DNA from 2 places in the Bradyrhizobium sp. AZCC 1577 genome. Region 1 is predicted to be linked to the other one. Evidence: predicted binding sites of a transcription regulator. Region 1 holds the regulator's gene; the other holds the start of a gene.
The links. Region 1 encodes HrcA, which represses chaperone genes, less so after heat shock. Its sites were predicted from a motif close to GTTAGCACTCNCNNNNNGNGAGTGCTAAC; they were not measured.

Region 1 (6,961 bases):
GACAGTGCCGCATAGCGCCTGGGGTCGATGCCTTCGGCGAGCCGCAAGCCCATCAGCAAGAATTCGTCGGCGCGTTCTTCGCTGTTGAGGTGGTCATCGGTGACGACGCCGTGGCCGTTGGCCTCGACGCGCATCAGCCAGGCCTCCGGGCGCTTCTCGGTCGCGGTGGCGTGTCGCGCGCCGTCGATGTCGAGGCGGCCATGCGCGCCGGGACCGATGCCGGCATATTCCTCGCCGCGCCAATAGACGAGATTGTGCTGGCACTCCGCGCCTTCGCGCGCGTGATTGGAAATCTCGTAGGCCGGCAAGCCATGATGCGCGCAGACTTCCTGCGTCACGTCGTACAGCGCACGCGCCACCGCCTCGTCCGGCGTCTTGAGTTTGCCCGCCGCATGCAGGCCGAAGAACGGCGTGCCTTCCTCGATGGTGAGCTGGTAGAGCGAGAGATGCTCGGCGGCTTCGGAAATCGCGAGCTTCAGTTCATCCGCCCACATAAGCGGGGTCTGGTCGGGGCGGGCGTAGATCAGGTCGAATGAATAGCGATCGAACGCGGCGCGCGCGATCGCGACCGCGTCGAGCGCCTCGCGCGCGGTATGCAGCCGTCCGAGCGCTTTCAGCGAGGCGTCGTCGAGCGCCTGCACGCCGAGCGAGGCGCGGTTGACGCCGGCTGAGCGATAGCCGCGAAACCGCGTCGCTTCTACGCTGGTCGGATTGGCTTCGAGCGTGACCTCGACATTGCCGGCGACGCGCCAATGCTTTCCGATCGCATCCAAAATCGCGCCGACGGTCTGCGGCTGCATCAAGGAAGGCGTGCCGCCGCCGAGAAAGATCGATGTGACGGTTCGCCCCGGTGCGCGCGCCGCCGTGGTTTCGATCTCGCGCGCAAACGCGCGCGCAAAACGTTTCTCGTCGATCGGTGCGTGGCGGACGTGGCTGTTGAAATCGCAATAGGGGCATTTCGACAGGCAGAACGGCCAGTGCACGTAGACGCCGAAGGCATCTTTGGGGCGGGGTCGCTCGCGACTAGCCAAGGCAGATCTCCGCCAGTTTGACGAAGGCTCGTGCCCGGTGCGACAGGCCAAGCCCAAGCGGCGGCAGGCCGTGCTTTTCGATGGAAGTCATCTCGCCAAAGGTCCGCGTGTGCCCGTCGGGCAGGAATACCGGATCATAGCCAAAACCGGCGGTGCCGCGCGGCGGCCAGACCAGGGTTCCGTCGGCGCGGGCCTCGACCTCTTCGAGATGGCCATCGGGCCAGGCGACGCACAGGGCCGAGACAAAATGCGCACTTCGCTTGTCGGGCGCGGTGGCGCCGCGCTCCTGCAACAGGCGCTCGACCCTGGTCATCGCCGCCATGAAATCCTTGCCATTGCCGGCCCAGCGCGCCGAATAGATTCCGGGCGCGCCGTCGAGCGCATCGACTACGAGACCGGAATCATCGGCAAAGGCCGGCAATTGCGCGGCTTTCGCCGCCGCGATCGCCTTGATCGCGGCATTGGCCCGAAACGTCTGGCCGGTTTCCTCGGGCTCGCCCAGACCCAGCTCGCCCGCGGAAACCGCCTCGACGCCGTGCGGCGCGAGCAATTCCTGCATCTCGGCGAGCTTGCCGGGATTGTGGGTCGCGATCACGAGCCGGCCGGTGATTCGACGGTGCATGTGCGATCAGACTACGCCACAGCCAGCTTCTGCAAGTCCACCAGACGCGCGACACCCTTGCGCGCCAGTTCCATCAGCGCCAGGAACTCGTCTTGTGAAAACGGCGTCTTCTCAGCGGTGCCCTGCACCTCGATGATGCGGCCGTCGCCGGTCATGACGAAATTGGCATCGGTCTCGGCCTCGGAATCCTCGGCATAGTCGAGGTCGAGCACCGGCGTGCCCTGATAGATGCCGCAGGAGATCGCGGCGACATTGTCGCGCAGCACGTTGGCTTTCAGCATGTTGCGGTTCTTCATCCAGCCGATGCAGTCGGCCAGCGCCACCCAGGCGCCGGTGATCGAGGCCGTGCGCGTGCCGCCATCGGCCTGGATCACGTCGCAATCGACCGTAATCTGGCGTTCGCCGAGCGCTTCGAGGTCGACGGCTGCGCGCAAGGAGCGGCCGATCAGCCGCTGGATCTCGACGGTGCGCCCGCCCTGCTTGCCGGCGGCGGCCTCGCGGCGGGTGCGCTCCAATGTGGCACGCGGCAGCATGCCGTATTCGGCGGTTACCCAGCCGCGACCCTGGCCCTTCAACCAGGGCGGCAACCGTTCTTCCAGGGTGGCTGTGACCAGCACATGGGTGTCGCCGAACTTCACCATGCAGGAACCTTCGGCATATTTGACCACGCCGCGTTCCAGCGACACGGGGCGCAACTGATCGGGCGCACGGCGGCTCGGCCGCATGGGGAATCCTTCCAAATCGAGCGAAAATTCGTTCGCGGTGCTTGTAGGAGGGGGAGCGGGCAGCGGCAAGGGTTTTTGCCTTGTTTCGGGGTAGAGGTTCGGTTCTGAATCAATCAGAACCGAACCTCTACCTTCGTGTTTTGACGCGTTTTCTTTACGCGAACCGGCGGCCGCCCCCGGATCACGTCCGAGGGCATGCTTCGCTCGAAAACGCTATGTGAAGCGGACGCTTGTCATCGGCGCGCCGGATCGACAAATTAGGGGTATCAGGGAGTTAACAGTGGCCCACCACGATCCGATTGGCCTGATCGCGCCGCATGCGGGGCTCGCCCAGCTCAACGAGCGCTCGCGCGACATTTTTCGTCAAATCGTCGAGAGCTATCTCGCGACCGGCGAACCCGTCGGTTCGCGCAACGTCTCCCGCTTGATCGCGGTGCCGCTGTCGCCGGCTTCCGTCCGCAATGTGATGTCGGACCTCGAAGCGCTCGGCCTGATCTACGCGCCGCATACCTCGGCCGGCCGCCTGCCGACCGAACTCGGCCTGCGCTTCTTCGTCGACGCCCTGATGCAGGTCGGCGACCTCACCGAACCCGAACGGGAATCGATCCAGAACCAGCTTGCCTCCGTCGGTCGGGCGCAGTCGGTCGAGGCGGCGCTCGGCGAGGCGCTGACGCGGCTGTCCGGCCTGACCCGCGCGGCCGCCGTGGTGCTGACCGCAAAATCCAATTCGCGGCTGAAACACATCGAATTCGTGCGGCTGGAGCCGGAGCGCGCGCTGGTGGTGCTGGTCGGCGAAGACGGCCAGGTCGAAAACCGCGTGCTGACGCTGCCGCCCGGCGTGCCTTCCTCGGCGCTGACGGAGGCGAGCAATTTTCTCAATGCGCGGATTCGCGGCCGTACGCTCGCTGAAGCGCGCCTCGAACTCGAAACCGCGATGGCGCAGAGCCGCATCGAGCTCGACCAACTGACGCAGAAGGTGATCGAGGCGGGGATTGCGAGCTGGTCGGGCGGCGAAAACGAAGACCGGCAATTGATCGTGCGCGGGCATGCCAACCTGCTGGAAGATTTGCACGCGCTCGAAGATCTCGAACGCGTCAAGTCGCTGTTCGACGATCTCGAGACCAAGCGCGGCGTGATCGACCTGTTGGGCCGGGCCGAGCGCGCCGAAGGCGTGCGGATCTTCATCGGATCGGAGAACAAGCTGTTCTCGCTGTCCGGTTCCTCGACCATCATCGCACCCTATAGCGACGCTTCGCACCGCATCGTCGGGGTTCTCGGCGTGATCGGGCCGACTCGGCTGAACTATGCGCGGGTGATTCCGACGGTGGATTACGCCGCCCGCATTGTCAGCCGGATGCTGGGCGGCTGATCCGCCACGAATCGACCTTAATCAGGGCTGGTTGCGCTTGATTTTCGGCCCCTAAAGCACGATATCCCCCGGCAGCAAATCCCCATCCAACCAGAACCGTTTTTTGAGAAGGCAGTCTTATGACCGATCCCAACCGGCCGAGTGACGACGGGGCACAACCCGCCAACCAGACCGGCGAGCCCGTGGTCTCAAAACCCTACATCATGCCCGACGATCCCGAGGATGGATCGGTCGAGGCGTTGACGAAGGAAGCGGCGGGAGCGCGCGACAAGATGCTGCGCACGCTGGCTGAGATGGAAAACCTGCGCAAGCGCACCGCCAAGGAAGTCGCCGACGCGCGCGCCTACGGCATCACCGGCTTCGCCCGCGACATTCTCGAAATCGCCGACAATCTGCAGCGCGCGCTCGATGCCATGCCGGCCGAGACCAAGGCCACCGCCGATCCGGCGCTGAAGGCGTTCATCGAAGGCGTCGAGTTGACCGAGCGCTCGCTGCTGAACACGCTGGAGAAGAACGGCGTCAAGAAGTTCGATCCATCGGGCGAGAAGTTCGATCCCAATTTCCAGCAGGCGATGTACGAAGTCCCCGATCCGTCCGTTCCCGCAGGGACGGTGGTTCAGGTCGTGCAGGCCGGCTTCATGATCGGCGAACGCATACTGCGCCCGGCGCTGGTCGGCGTGTCGAAGGGCGGCGCCAAGGCGGCACCGGCCGCCAACAATGAGCCGAACAGCGCGGCGTAAATAGGCGCGCAAGTCGTTTCGAACCATGAAGGCCCCGCTGCGGAAGCTCGGCCTTCATCCTTCGAGACGCGCGCAGGCCGCTCCGCAGGGATGAGCGGTCTACGGAGTATCACCGAAGGCGGTTGACGCGGGCCTATGCTTACAGCGGCCTCTCGTCCGCCCTTGGCCGGTAGGTCCCAAAACTCCAGAGATTGCCTTCCGGGTCGCGGCAGGCGAAATCGCGGCTACCATAGTCGGTGTCGCGCAGGTCCATTTCAATGATGGCGCCGGAGGCTTTGACCTTCGCATGTAGGGCGTCGGGATCGTCGACCGCGACATACAGCGCGTCCGTGCGACGGCCGCCGATATCGCCGACGAGCTTGCCGTATTCGTCCTCCCTGCTCTGGCCGAGCATCAGGATCGAGGGTCCAAAGGCAAGCTCGGCGTGATGGATGGTGCCGCCGTTCCGGTAGACGGCGCGTTCGGTGAAACCAACAACTTCCTTGAGCCAGCGGATCATCGCTTCGGCATCCCGGCAGCGCATCGTCGGATAAAGGCGCGGCGCTTCGCTTTTGCTTGGACTGGTCACCGGCAACCCCTCGCATTGCGTTACCTCACTAGTATCGCGAGGCGAGGGCGGTCGGCTTGAAGATTTGTTACCTGACCGGCTACGCGTCCAGTGCGTCCAGCGGGCGCAGCAGGCGGCTGTCAGTCAGCGCCAGCCGGTGGGCCCAGGCCGTTGGCGATTCGCCGGCAAGGGTTGAAAATTCGCGGGCGAGATGCGCCTGGTCGGCATAACCGCTTTCGGCCGCAATCCCTGCCCAGCCGCCTCCCGCTCCCGTCCGCGCCAGTCGGCAGGCTTCGTGAAAGCGCATCATGCGGGCGACCGGCTTCGGCGCCAGACCAATTTCCGCTCGGAAGCGATCGACCAAGTGCTTGCGGCTCCAGCCGATCTCTCTTGCAAGCGCAGTGATGCGCACGCTGCCCGCGCTGCGTGCGAGCCGTCCATAGGCGAATGCGATCTCGGGCGAAGGCCGATGGCTGGCACGCCCTGCAACAAAATCCTCGACCAGATCGAAGCGATCCTGCCAGCAGGATATCGCGCCAAGCCGCTCGCGCAGGTGCGGTCCCTCAGGCCCCAGTACGTCACCGATGTCGACCATGCGCGCGGTGAGATCGGCGACGGCCCCGCCAAAGAAGCGATAGGCGCCAAGCGGCGTGAAATCCACCTGCACGCATTCGGCGCCGCCATCGGATTCGATATGAACCGGACCGGCATAAAGCCCGGCGGCGAAAGTCGGCTGCCGATCATCAGCGTCAGGATCGCGTCCGAGAGCGATCAGGAACGGTGTGCCGAAGCTGATGATCAGCGGGACTACCAGACCTGCGGTTTCGCGCTGGAAGAACCGGCCGGGCGCGGTTTCGCGATAGCCCGTCATGCCGGCGATCAGGCCTGTCATGCGCTGCGATGGCGCACGACGAATCATCTCGAACGCGAGTGGAGCCGCTGGACCTGACATCCCAAACCCCCGAAGCGGGCAAGACGAACGCACTAGGCCGCGATATCGCCCGACTGGATGCGCTTGACGCCGGCCTTGGTCATGTCGGCCCAGGCTTTTGCGAGCGAGCCCTGGGTGTCGATGCCGCGGCAGGCGTCCTCGATCACGTAAGTCTCGAAGCCCGCCTTGCGCGCATCCAGCGCGCTCCATGCCACGCAGAAATCGGTCGCGAGGCCAGCGAGGAAAACCCGCTTCACCTTGCGCGCCTTCAGGTACGCCGCGAGCCCCGTCGTGGTCTTGCCGTCGGCCTCGGTGAAGGCCGAATAGCTGTCGATGTTCTTGCGAAAACCCTTGCGGATAACGAGGCCGGCATGCGGGATCGCGAGGTCCTTTGACAGCGACGCACCCTCGGTCCCCTGCACGCAGTGATCCGGCCACAGCACCTGATTGCCGTAGGGGAGATCGATGGTTTCGAACGGCTTCTTGCCGGAATGGGTGGAGGCGAACGAGACGTGGCCCGCGGTGTGCCAGTCCTGCGTCATCACCACATTGGCAAAGCCCTTGGCGATGCGGTTGATGACGGGCACCACTTGATCGCCGTCTTTCACGGCAAGGCTGCCGCCTGGCAGGAAGCAGTTTTGCACGTCGATGACGAGGAGCGCGGAGGCGTTGTCGGGTTTCATCGGTGCAGCCCATGGCGTCGTTGGAACGAGGGCGAGGACGGATGCCGCGCCAAAGCCTGTCAGAACCAGTCTGCGAGAAAGCATAGCGCGTCTCCCTGCCATGAACCCGGCAGGGGAAGGCTAGTTCCATTGGTGTACGAACGAAAGCCCGAAATTTCAGCGCGTCCTGAATATCAGGGCGCGCTTTTTTCGAATTCGCGATCAGGCTCGCGGCCGGATTCCGTCGCGCACGGCGCGGAAGCGTGGAAAGGCCTTGGTCCAATCATCGCGCGGCGAAGAGCCGATGATGCGCATCGAGGTCTGGGCGCCGAAC
Region 2 (6,961 bases), 600 kb from region 1:
TCACGGAAAGCGGCGAGGCACTGGACCTAGGCGGCCTTGTACGCCTGCCCTTGCCGCCGGAGTTTATCAGGCTGAGCCGGATCGGCCAAGCGAGGCAGTGACGGTATCTGGCAGGATCGTCAGCCGCTTCGCGTGATCCAGGCCAGATCAAACCAAACTATCGCGACAATTTCGAAAGGACCAACGATGACGATGAAAGAACGAGTTCTCTCGCTTGACGAAGCGAAGCCGAAAAGGGCAATGCGCGCCGACCGGCCTCCGACCGAGGGCTTCGTGACGGTTGTCGACGGCCATTTCAAGTCAGAGTTTGACACCGTCGAGGCTGCCGAAGCATCGGCGCGGAAATTGAAGTCGGCTTATCCGATGCTGCAGATCGAAATCTATGATGCCGCCAACAAGGTCCACGCGTCGTTGAGCTAACCTCCGGCCCGGTGCGGCGATCACCTTCACGCCTGGCGTTGCGCCCCCTATTCTACGCCCGCTTCCTGCGGCGTGAATTCGTAGACCGAGGAGCAGAACTCGCAGTTCACCACCACCTTGTCGTCCTTGGGCGCAAGCTTTTCAGCATCGACGACACCGCATCGCGCGAGCACGAGCATTGCGGGCGCAAGGGAAGCGAGAGGAACTGATGTTCATTCTGGTGCGAGATTCCCATTCCCGCTCGATCGTCAAGGCTGTCAGTTGGAGGGTCACCGGTAGCGTCGACACCTTCGTGTTGAGTTTCGTCTTCACCGGTAGCATCAAGGTGGGAGGCTCGATCGCCGGCGCGGAGGCGATCACGAAAATGATCCTCTACTATCTTCACGAAAGGGCCTGGTCCTTCATTCGCTGGGACCAGCAAGGACAAGCCGGTGACGGCTCCAGCACAACCTGATCCGCTAGTCATGGGATAGGCTGCTGGCGATCTTCCTCAGACGGTTCGTCAAGTCATTTTCGCGCCCGTGAACACCTTCGCCTCGACCAAGGCAAGCGGCCTCTGTGCGGGTGGCATCTGAGGCCGCTTGAAGCCTTCCGCCGGGCATTGGGGCAAAATGTCGACCGGTCAGTGGGCTTGGCTCTCGGGGATAGGATCACCGATTGCTGAGGACCAAGAACTCCCAAGATCAATCGTTCCTGCTATTTGAAAATATTAAGTGTCCTAACCAGGATAGGACCGAATATTCGAAACGCTCAGGGCCTGCGCCTCCGCCAGACGTTATCAAATGAAAGGGCCGCCAACTGAGCCGGCCTAGTACTCGTCCTTGTCGCTATGATGGAGGTTGAAAGCTCGATCGTACCTGTCGCGGGCTTCGGTACCCACGCTGTATCGGCCGGGCCACCATCCATGCGGTGGATTGTAGTTGTCGTTCTCAGCGTCTTCCTTGGCTTTTTCGTCTAGTGTCTCAGGCGTCCAAAGCGACATTGATTTATCTTTACGCACAACTGAGTCCTCCAAGTGGGACGATAGTCGTCCAAACCTAATTGGCTCCTCACCATCCAAAGTTAGGAGACATGAAATTAAGATCGGCCTCTCTCATCTCCAAAAAAGAGCATCAGCCAAACCCTGCCGCACCAGGTGAGAATTCTCTCATGAAAAGCACGCGCCGAACGTTGGACTTAGAAATCCATACCACCCATGCCGCCCATGCCGCCGCCACCCGCAGTCATGCCGGCGCCTGCGTTCTTCTTCGGCACTTCGGCCACCATGGCTTCGGTGGTGATCAGCAGCGCCGCAACGGAAGCCGCGTTCTGGATCGCCACGCGAACCACCTTGGTCGGGTCGATGATGCCCTTGGAGATCAGGTTGACATATTCGCCGGTCTGCGAGTCGAAACCGTAGGAGTACTGGTCCTTCTCCAGGATCTTACCGACGATCACGGAGCCGTCTTCGCCCGCGTTGACCGCGATCTGGCGTGCTGGCGCCGATAGCGCCTTGCGCACGATCTCGACGCCGGTCTTCTGGTCGTCGTTCTTGGTGCGCAGCCCCTTGAGATGCAGGGAGGCACGCAGCAAGGCGACGCCGCCGCCCGGCACGATGCCTTCTTCAACCGCCGCACGGGTCGCATGCATCGCGTCATCCACGCGATCCTTACGCTCCCTCACCTCGACTTCGGTCGCGCCGCCGACGCGGATCACGGCGACGCCGCCCGCGAGCTTGGCCAGACGCTCCTGCAGCTTTTCGCGGTCGTAGTCCGAGGTGGTTTCCTCGATCTGCGCCTTGATCTGCTGCACGCGCGCCTCGATGTCGGCCTTCTTGCCGGCGCCGTTGACGATCGTGGTGTTTTCCTTGTCGATCATCACCTTCTTGGCGCGGCCGAGCATCTGCAGCGTGACGTTCTCGAGCTTGATGCCGAGATCTTCCGAGATCGCCTGACCACCGGTCAGAACCGCGATGTCCTGCAGCATGGCCTTGCGGCGATCGCCGAAGCCCGGAGCCTTGACGGCCGCGACCTTCAGACCGCCACGCAGACGGTTGACGACCAAGGTGGCAAGCGCTTCGCCTTCGACGTCTTCGGCGATGATGACCAGCGGCTTACCGGTCTGCACGATAGCTTCCAGAAGCGGAAGCAGTTCGTTCAGGCTGGAGAGCTTCTTCTCGTAGACGAGAAGATAGACATCATCCATTTCAACGCGCATCTTGTCGCCGTTGGTGACGAAGTAGGGCGAGATATAGCCGCGGTCGAACTGCATGCCTTCGACGACTTCAAGTTCGGTCTCAAGCGACTTGGCTTCCTCAACCGTGATGACGCCCTCGTTGCCAACCTTCTTCATGGCATCGGCCAGAAACTTGCCGATCTCGGCGTCACCGTTGGCGGAGATGGTGCCAACCTGCGAGATCTCGTCGTTCGAGGTGACCTTCTTGGAGTTCTTCTCTAGGTCGGCGACCACGGCTTCCACCGCGAGATCGATACCGCGCTTCAGATCCATCGGGTTCATGCCGGCGGCAACCGCCTTGGCGCCTTCGCGCACTATGGCCGCGGCCAGCACGGTCGCGGTGGTGGTGCCGTCGCCGGCAGCGTCTGCCGCCTTGGAGGCGACTTCGCGCACCATCTGCGCGCCCATGTTCTCGAACTTGTCGTCGAGCTCGATTTCCTTGGCGACGGTGACGCCGTCCTTGGTGATGCGGGGAGCGCCGAACGACTTGTCGAGCACGACGTTGCGGCCCTTCGGGCCGAGCGTGACCTTCACCGCGTTGTTGAGAATTTCGACGCCGCGCAGCATGCGGTCGCGGGCATCAACGCCGAATTTGACTTCCTTGGCTGACATAATGATCTCCGTATTCCCATATCCCAAGGTCCGCGCACCTGGGCGGATTCCTGAGGGATGAGATTTGGATTGCAGGCCCCTTCCTTCGAGACGCCGGCTGCGCCGGCTCCTCAGGACGAGGGAATGGACTAAAGCGCTTAAGCGGCCTTCTTTTTGGCGGCGGGAACGTCAGTGAGAACGCCCATGATGTCGGACTCTTTCATGATCAGGAGCTCTTCACCGTCGATCTTGACCTCGGTGCCCGACCATTTGCCGAACAGCACGCGGTCACCCGCTTTGAGGTCGATCGGGATCAGCTTGCCGGCTTCGTCGCGGCCGCCCGGGCCGACGGCGGTGACTTCGCCCTGCGAGGGCTTTTCCTTGGCACTGTCCGGAATGATGATGCCACCTGCGGTTTTGTCTTCGGCGTCGATGCGCTTGACCACAACGCGATCGTGGAGCGGACGGAACTTCATGCGATCCTCCATGGCTTTGTGATTGTTTCTGGATTGGCAGTCGCAATGAGCGAGTGCAGCCGCTCTCCACATAGGCTTGTAACACTGTGGCGCAAGGGCTCAGCCCACGATGTTTGACTGCTAATTCCATTCCCTTAGTGCCCCGGAGCGGGCAGCAGGGCTCGCAAGCCAGCAGCCGCAGCTCTCGATCGATTGGATCAGGGAAAGCGTGCCCTACCGGACTCCGGAGTTGATGGAGCGATTCCTGTAGGGCATGCGGAAAGCGGGATTGAACGAGACCTGACCGTCGGGGTCAGGAGCAAGCCGCCTCAGCTCGCTTATGCGTCGGTTGGTCTCATCGCATTTCAGAATCTTCATTTCAGCTACGCGATTCTGACATCTCGAGTTGCCAGATAAAGGCTGATCGAACCCACAATTACGGTTAGTAGTCCCAGGAGCGTCCAAACCAAAGGGGAGCCAGTGCCGATCGTGCCAGCGGCAATCCAAATTCCAAAGGCAATGATACCTACCGAGATTAAGAACGAGAATGCGTCATCCATGATGACCTCCAATTGAAGGACCTGCGTTTGCCGGATGGATCGCATGGACAGGTAGAAAGAATGGCAAGGAAGTTAAGGAAATGGGTTGTCCTTAGCCTTCTCCGAGTACGGTAGGCTTTCTCTGGTGGCGAACAACGGTCAGTGGAACGATCGAGGCGCCTCTCGGTGTGTTGAGGCGTCAGCGATTGAATGTCAGATTCGGTGCCATCGTTGCGGAGTTGTCGTCCTGAAAGCCATTAAGCACCACATAACAGCCAAACAGGATGACTGCTAACAAGCAATATACAGAATAGGAAGGCCGTCCGAACCTGTGACCGCTCATTCGCTGGATCCCTAATCTTGGCGACCGACCGCTCAGCTCTTTGTGGCCGTCCTTGAGAGTTCGGCTTCCACGCCGGCTGCGCACGCTTTGGCGAAGGAATAGTCCATACTCGTGGAGGCAACGGTCTTCACGAATTCGCCGATAACGTTGTCCCTTGAATATGAGCCCGCCGCCTTAAACTTGGCGACGGCGCCGTCAGCCGCAGTGAACTGCGCGACGCACATCGGCACCAAGATAGACATCCGACCGCTGCTTTCTGCCATTGCGCTCATAGTTCTGGCAGTGCCGCCGGTGACCCAGCCGCCCCAGATAAATCCGATCGTCATCGCCGCGACAGCGCCGAAAGCGATACCTTGGAGGAAGCGCGTCCGGGCCTCACCCTGCAAGATTGCGGGTATTCTCATGATGGTCTCCTTTGCGCACAAACGCGCGTTCGCAGCCACAGACGCCGCTTGCATCCGCGCTTGGAAAAGCATCTAGCTTAAGAGATTGCGCCTTCCGATGGCACTCTAGCTGCCGCTACGACGACCAGCAGCGACGTCGGACGTCGCCGCTTCATGGACAGCTTCAAGGTGGAGCAACGGCCACCCGGTAGCTGAACGGTAGACTGTTGGTCGGATGCTGTACAGCACGTTCTTGTCTCCAGTCAGTAAACTTCGCAGCCGCCGCTGCATATCACATCACGGTTGCAATCGAACGCGTTCAGGATACCGGGCTCGTTGGGGCGGGCTTCTGGTTGAATTCGCCTCAGTGCGCCCTCGTCAGTGAAGAATGACGCTTCCAGCGCGCTGTCGTGCCCCCAAAACCGCACGGCAGGTCCTGCCCCAAAACAAATTGCGATTCTCCTCGCTATTCGGCAGATAGTCGCTATATCTGAAATATCACCGCGCGCCCCGGGCTATTATCGGTGACTGAGAGCGTTGCGCTCCCGCCTCAACCAAAAAGGCGGTCACATGTCAGATACCCTCAAGTTCGACCTTCGTGATTGGCTGGTGCCTCCGGTGCTGTTGCCGATCTTTTTTGCGCTGCTGATCGCTGCCGCCGTGATTCTTCAGTGGTAGTTCGCCTCAAGTGACATGCCGGCAATGGGAATCCGAGCGCTTAACAGAAAGCAGGAGTCGGAATGGCAAATACGGCGATCATCAGAGACGCGTACGGCGTTCCGGCAATGTTTGTTGATTCGAAAACCGGCAAGGATGATGCCGCCTTTGTCTTTATCAGGGTCGGCGATGAGGAGCGCCGGATGCGGTGGGCCGAATGGAATTCGCTTCCCGCCTGGACTGGCGTTCGTCCGTCCTGGGCCACCAAACACTAATCGACCTGGCAAGGTTGCTATCTGACGCCGGAGTGCCCATGTGATCATTTAGCCCGATGGGACCGCGATAACGGCGCACATCCCGTCGCGACGTCTTAGCCACGCCAATCATATGGACGGTATCGACCAACGGCATGTCGCCTCGACATGCCGTTACGGGTGAGGAAATATCTATGGCCATTGAGCATGCCGCCGTGCAGGTTGCGCGCAAACCGTGGGGGGTTGGCGATCTCCATCCATGGAGCAGCATCGACGTTGCCGGTGACCCGGTTGGAGAGTTGTGGTTTCAGCGCACGCATAAGCATGCACCTATCCCGGCCCTGCTGCTCAAGCTACTGTTCACCAGCGAGCCCTTGTCGATTCAGGTTCATCCGGACGATGGATTTGCCCGCTCAATAGGCTTGCCGAACGGCAAGACTGAAGCCTGGTACATTCTCGCAGCAGTTCCAGGTGCGCGGGTTGCGCTGGGACTGAAGCGGCGGCTCGCGCCACAGGCATTGCGCGCAGCGATCAGGGACGGCTCGATTGCCCATCTCACGCAATGGCGTCCCGTCGCGAAAGGCGACATCATCTTCGTCCCCGCCGGCACGATCCACGCCATTGGCGCCGGTATCGTGCTCGCCGAGATTCAGCAGCGCAGCGACACGACATTCCGTCTGTTTGACTATGGCAGGCAGCGCGAACTGCATGAAGAACGCGCCGTCGCTGTTTCCGACGCCGGGCCGGTTCGGAGCCAATCCGGTTCACGACGCCTCACCGCGGCTCGAACAGCTTTGATCACAAGCCGTCATTTCGTCATTGAGCGGATCGACCTGCCGGCGAATTCGAATTGGGCGCTCAATGCCGATCGGGAAACCTGGATCCTTGTGATCGAGGGTCGGGCGCGGATCGGGTTGACGAGCATGTCGGTTGGTGACGCCGTCTTCATCGAGGGCGATCGAACCGGCATCGAGGTTGGCGCGGACGGCATGAGCGGCCTGATGGCTTATCCGGGACCTGATCCCGTTGCCGCCCTACTGGAGGACGCCGGAGAGCTGAACAAATCTGCCAGCATGTCCGCCGGCCATTCGCAGAAATCAGGCGA

Region 2: the regulator HrcA is predicted to act here: its motif matches at 3,734-3,762, upstream of V1278_RS00235 (co-chaperone GroES).

What each region holds. Positions count from the first base shown of each region.
Region 1 covers NZ_JAZHRQ010000001.1:652,090-659,050, reverse strand. The annotation lists gene hemW (radical SAM family heme chaperone HemW) at 1-1,031, opposite strand, end outside; gene rdgB (RdgB/HAM1 family non-canonical purine NTP pyrophosphatase) at 1,024-1,653, opposite strand; gene rph (ribonuclease PH) at 1,665-2,378, opposite strand; gene hrcA (heat-inducible transcriptional repressor HrcA) at 2,659-3,747, shown strand; gene grpE (nucleotide exchange factor GrpE) at 3,867-4,487, shown strand; gene V1278_RS03040 (VOC family protein) at 4,627-5,055, opposite strand; gene V1278_RS03035 (AraC family transcriptional regulator) at 5,135-5,986, opposite strand; gene pncA (bifunctional nicotinamidase/pyrazinamidase) at 6,019-6,732, opposite strand; gene V1278_RS03025 (hypothetical protein) at 6,850-6,961, opposite strand, start outside.
Region 2 covers NZ_JAZHRQ010000001.1:54,716-61,676, reverse strand. The annotation lists gene V1278_RS00260 (signal transduction histidine kinase) at 1-101, shown strand, start outside; gene V1278_RS00255 (hypothetical protein) at 187-420, shown strand; partial or broken gene V1278_RS00250 (Hsp33 family molecular chaperone HslO) at 468-625, opposite strand; gene V1278_RS00245 (DUF2061 domain-containing protein) at 629-874, shown strand; gene groL (chaperonin GroEL) at 1,597-3,246, opposite strand; gene V1278_RS00235 (co-chaperone GroES) at 3,384-3,701, opposite strand; gene V1278_RS00230 (hypothetical protein) at 4,064-4,240, opposite strand; gene V1278_RS00225 (hypothetical protein) at 4,595-5,005, opposite strand; gene V1278_RS00220 (DUF1488 family protein) at 5,209-5,373, opposite strand; gene V1278_RS00215 (hypothetical protein) at 5,686-5,877, shown strand; gene V1278_RS00210 (class I mannose-6-phosphate isomerase) at 6,051-6,961, shown strand, end outside.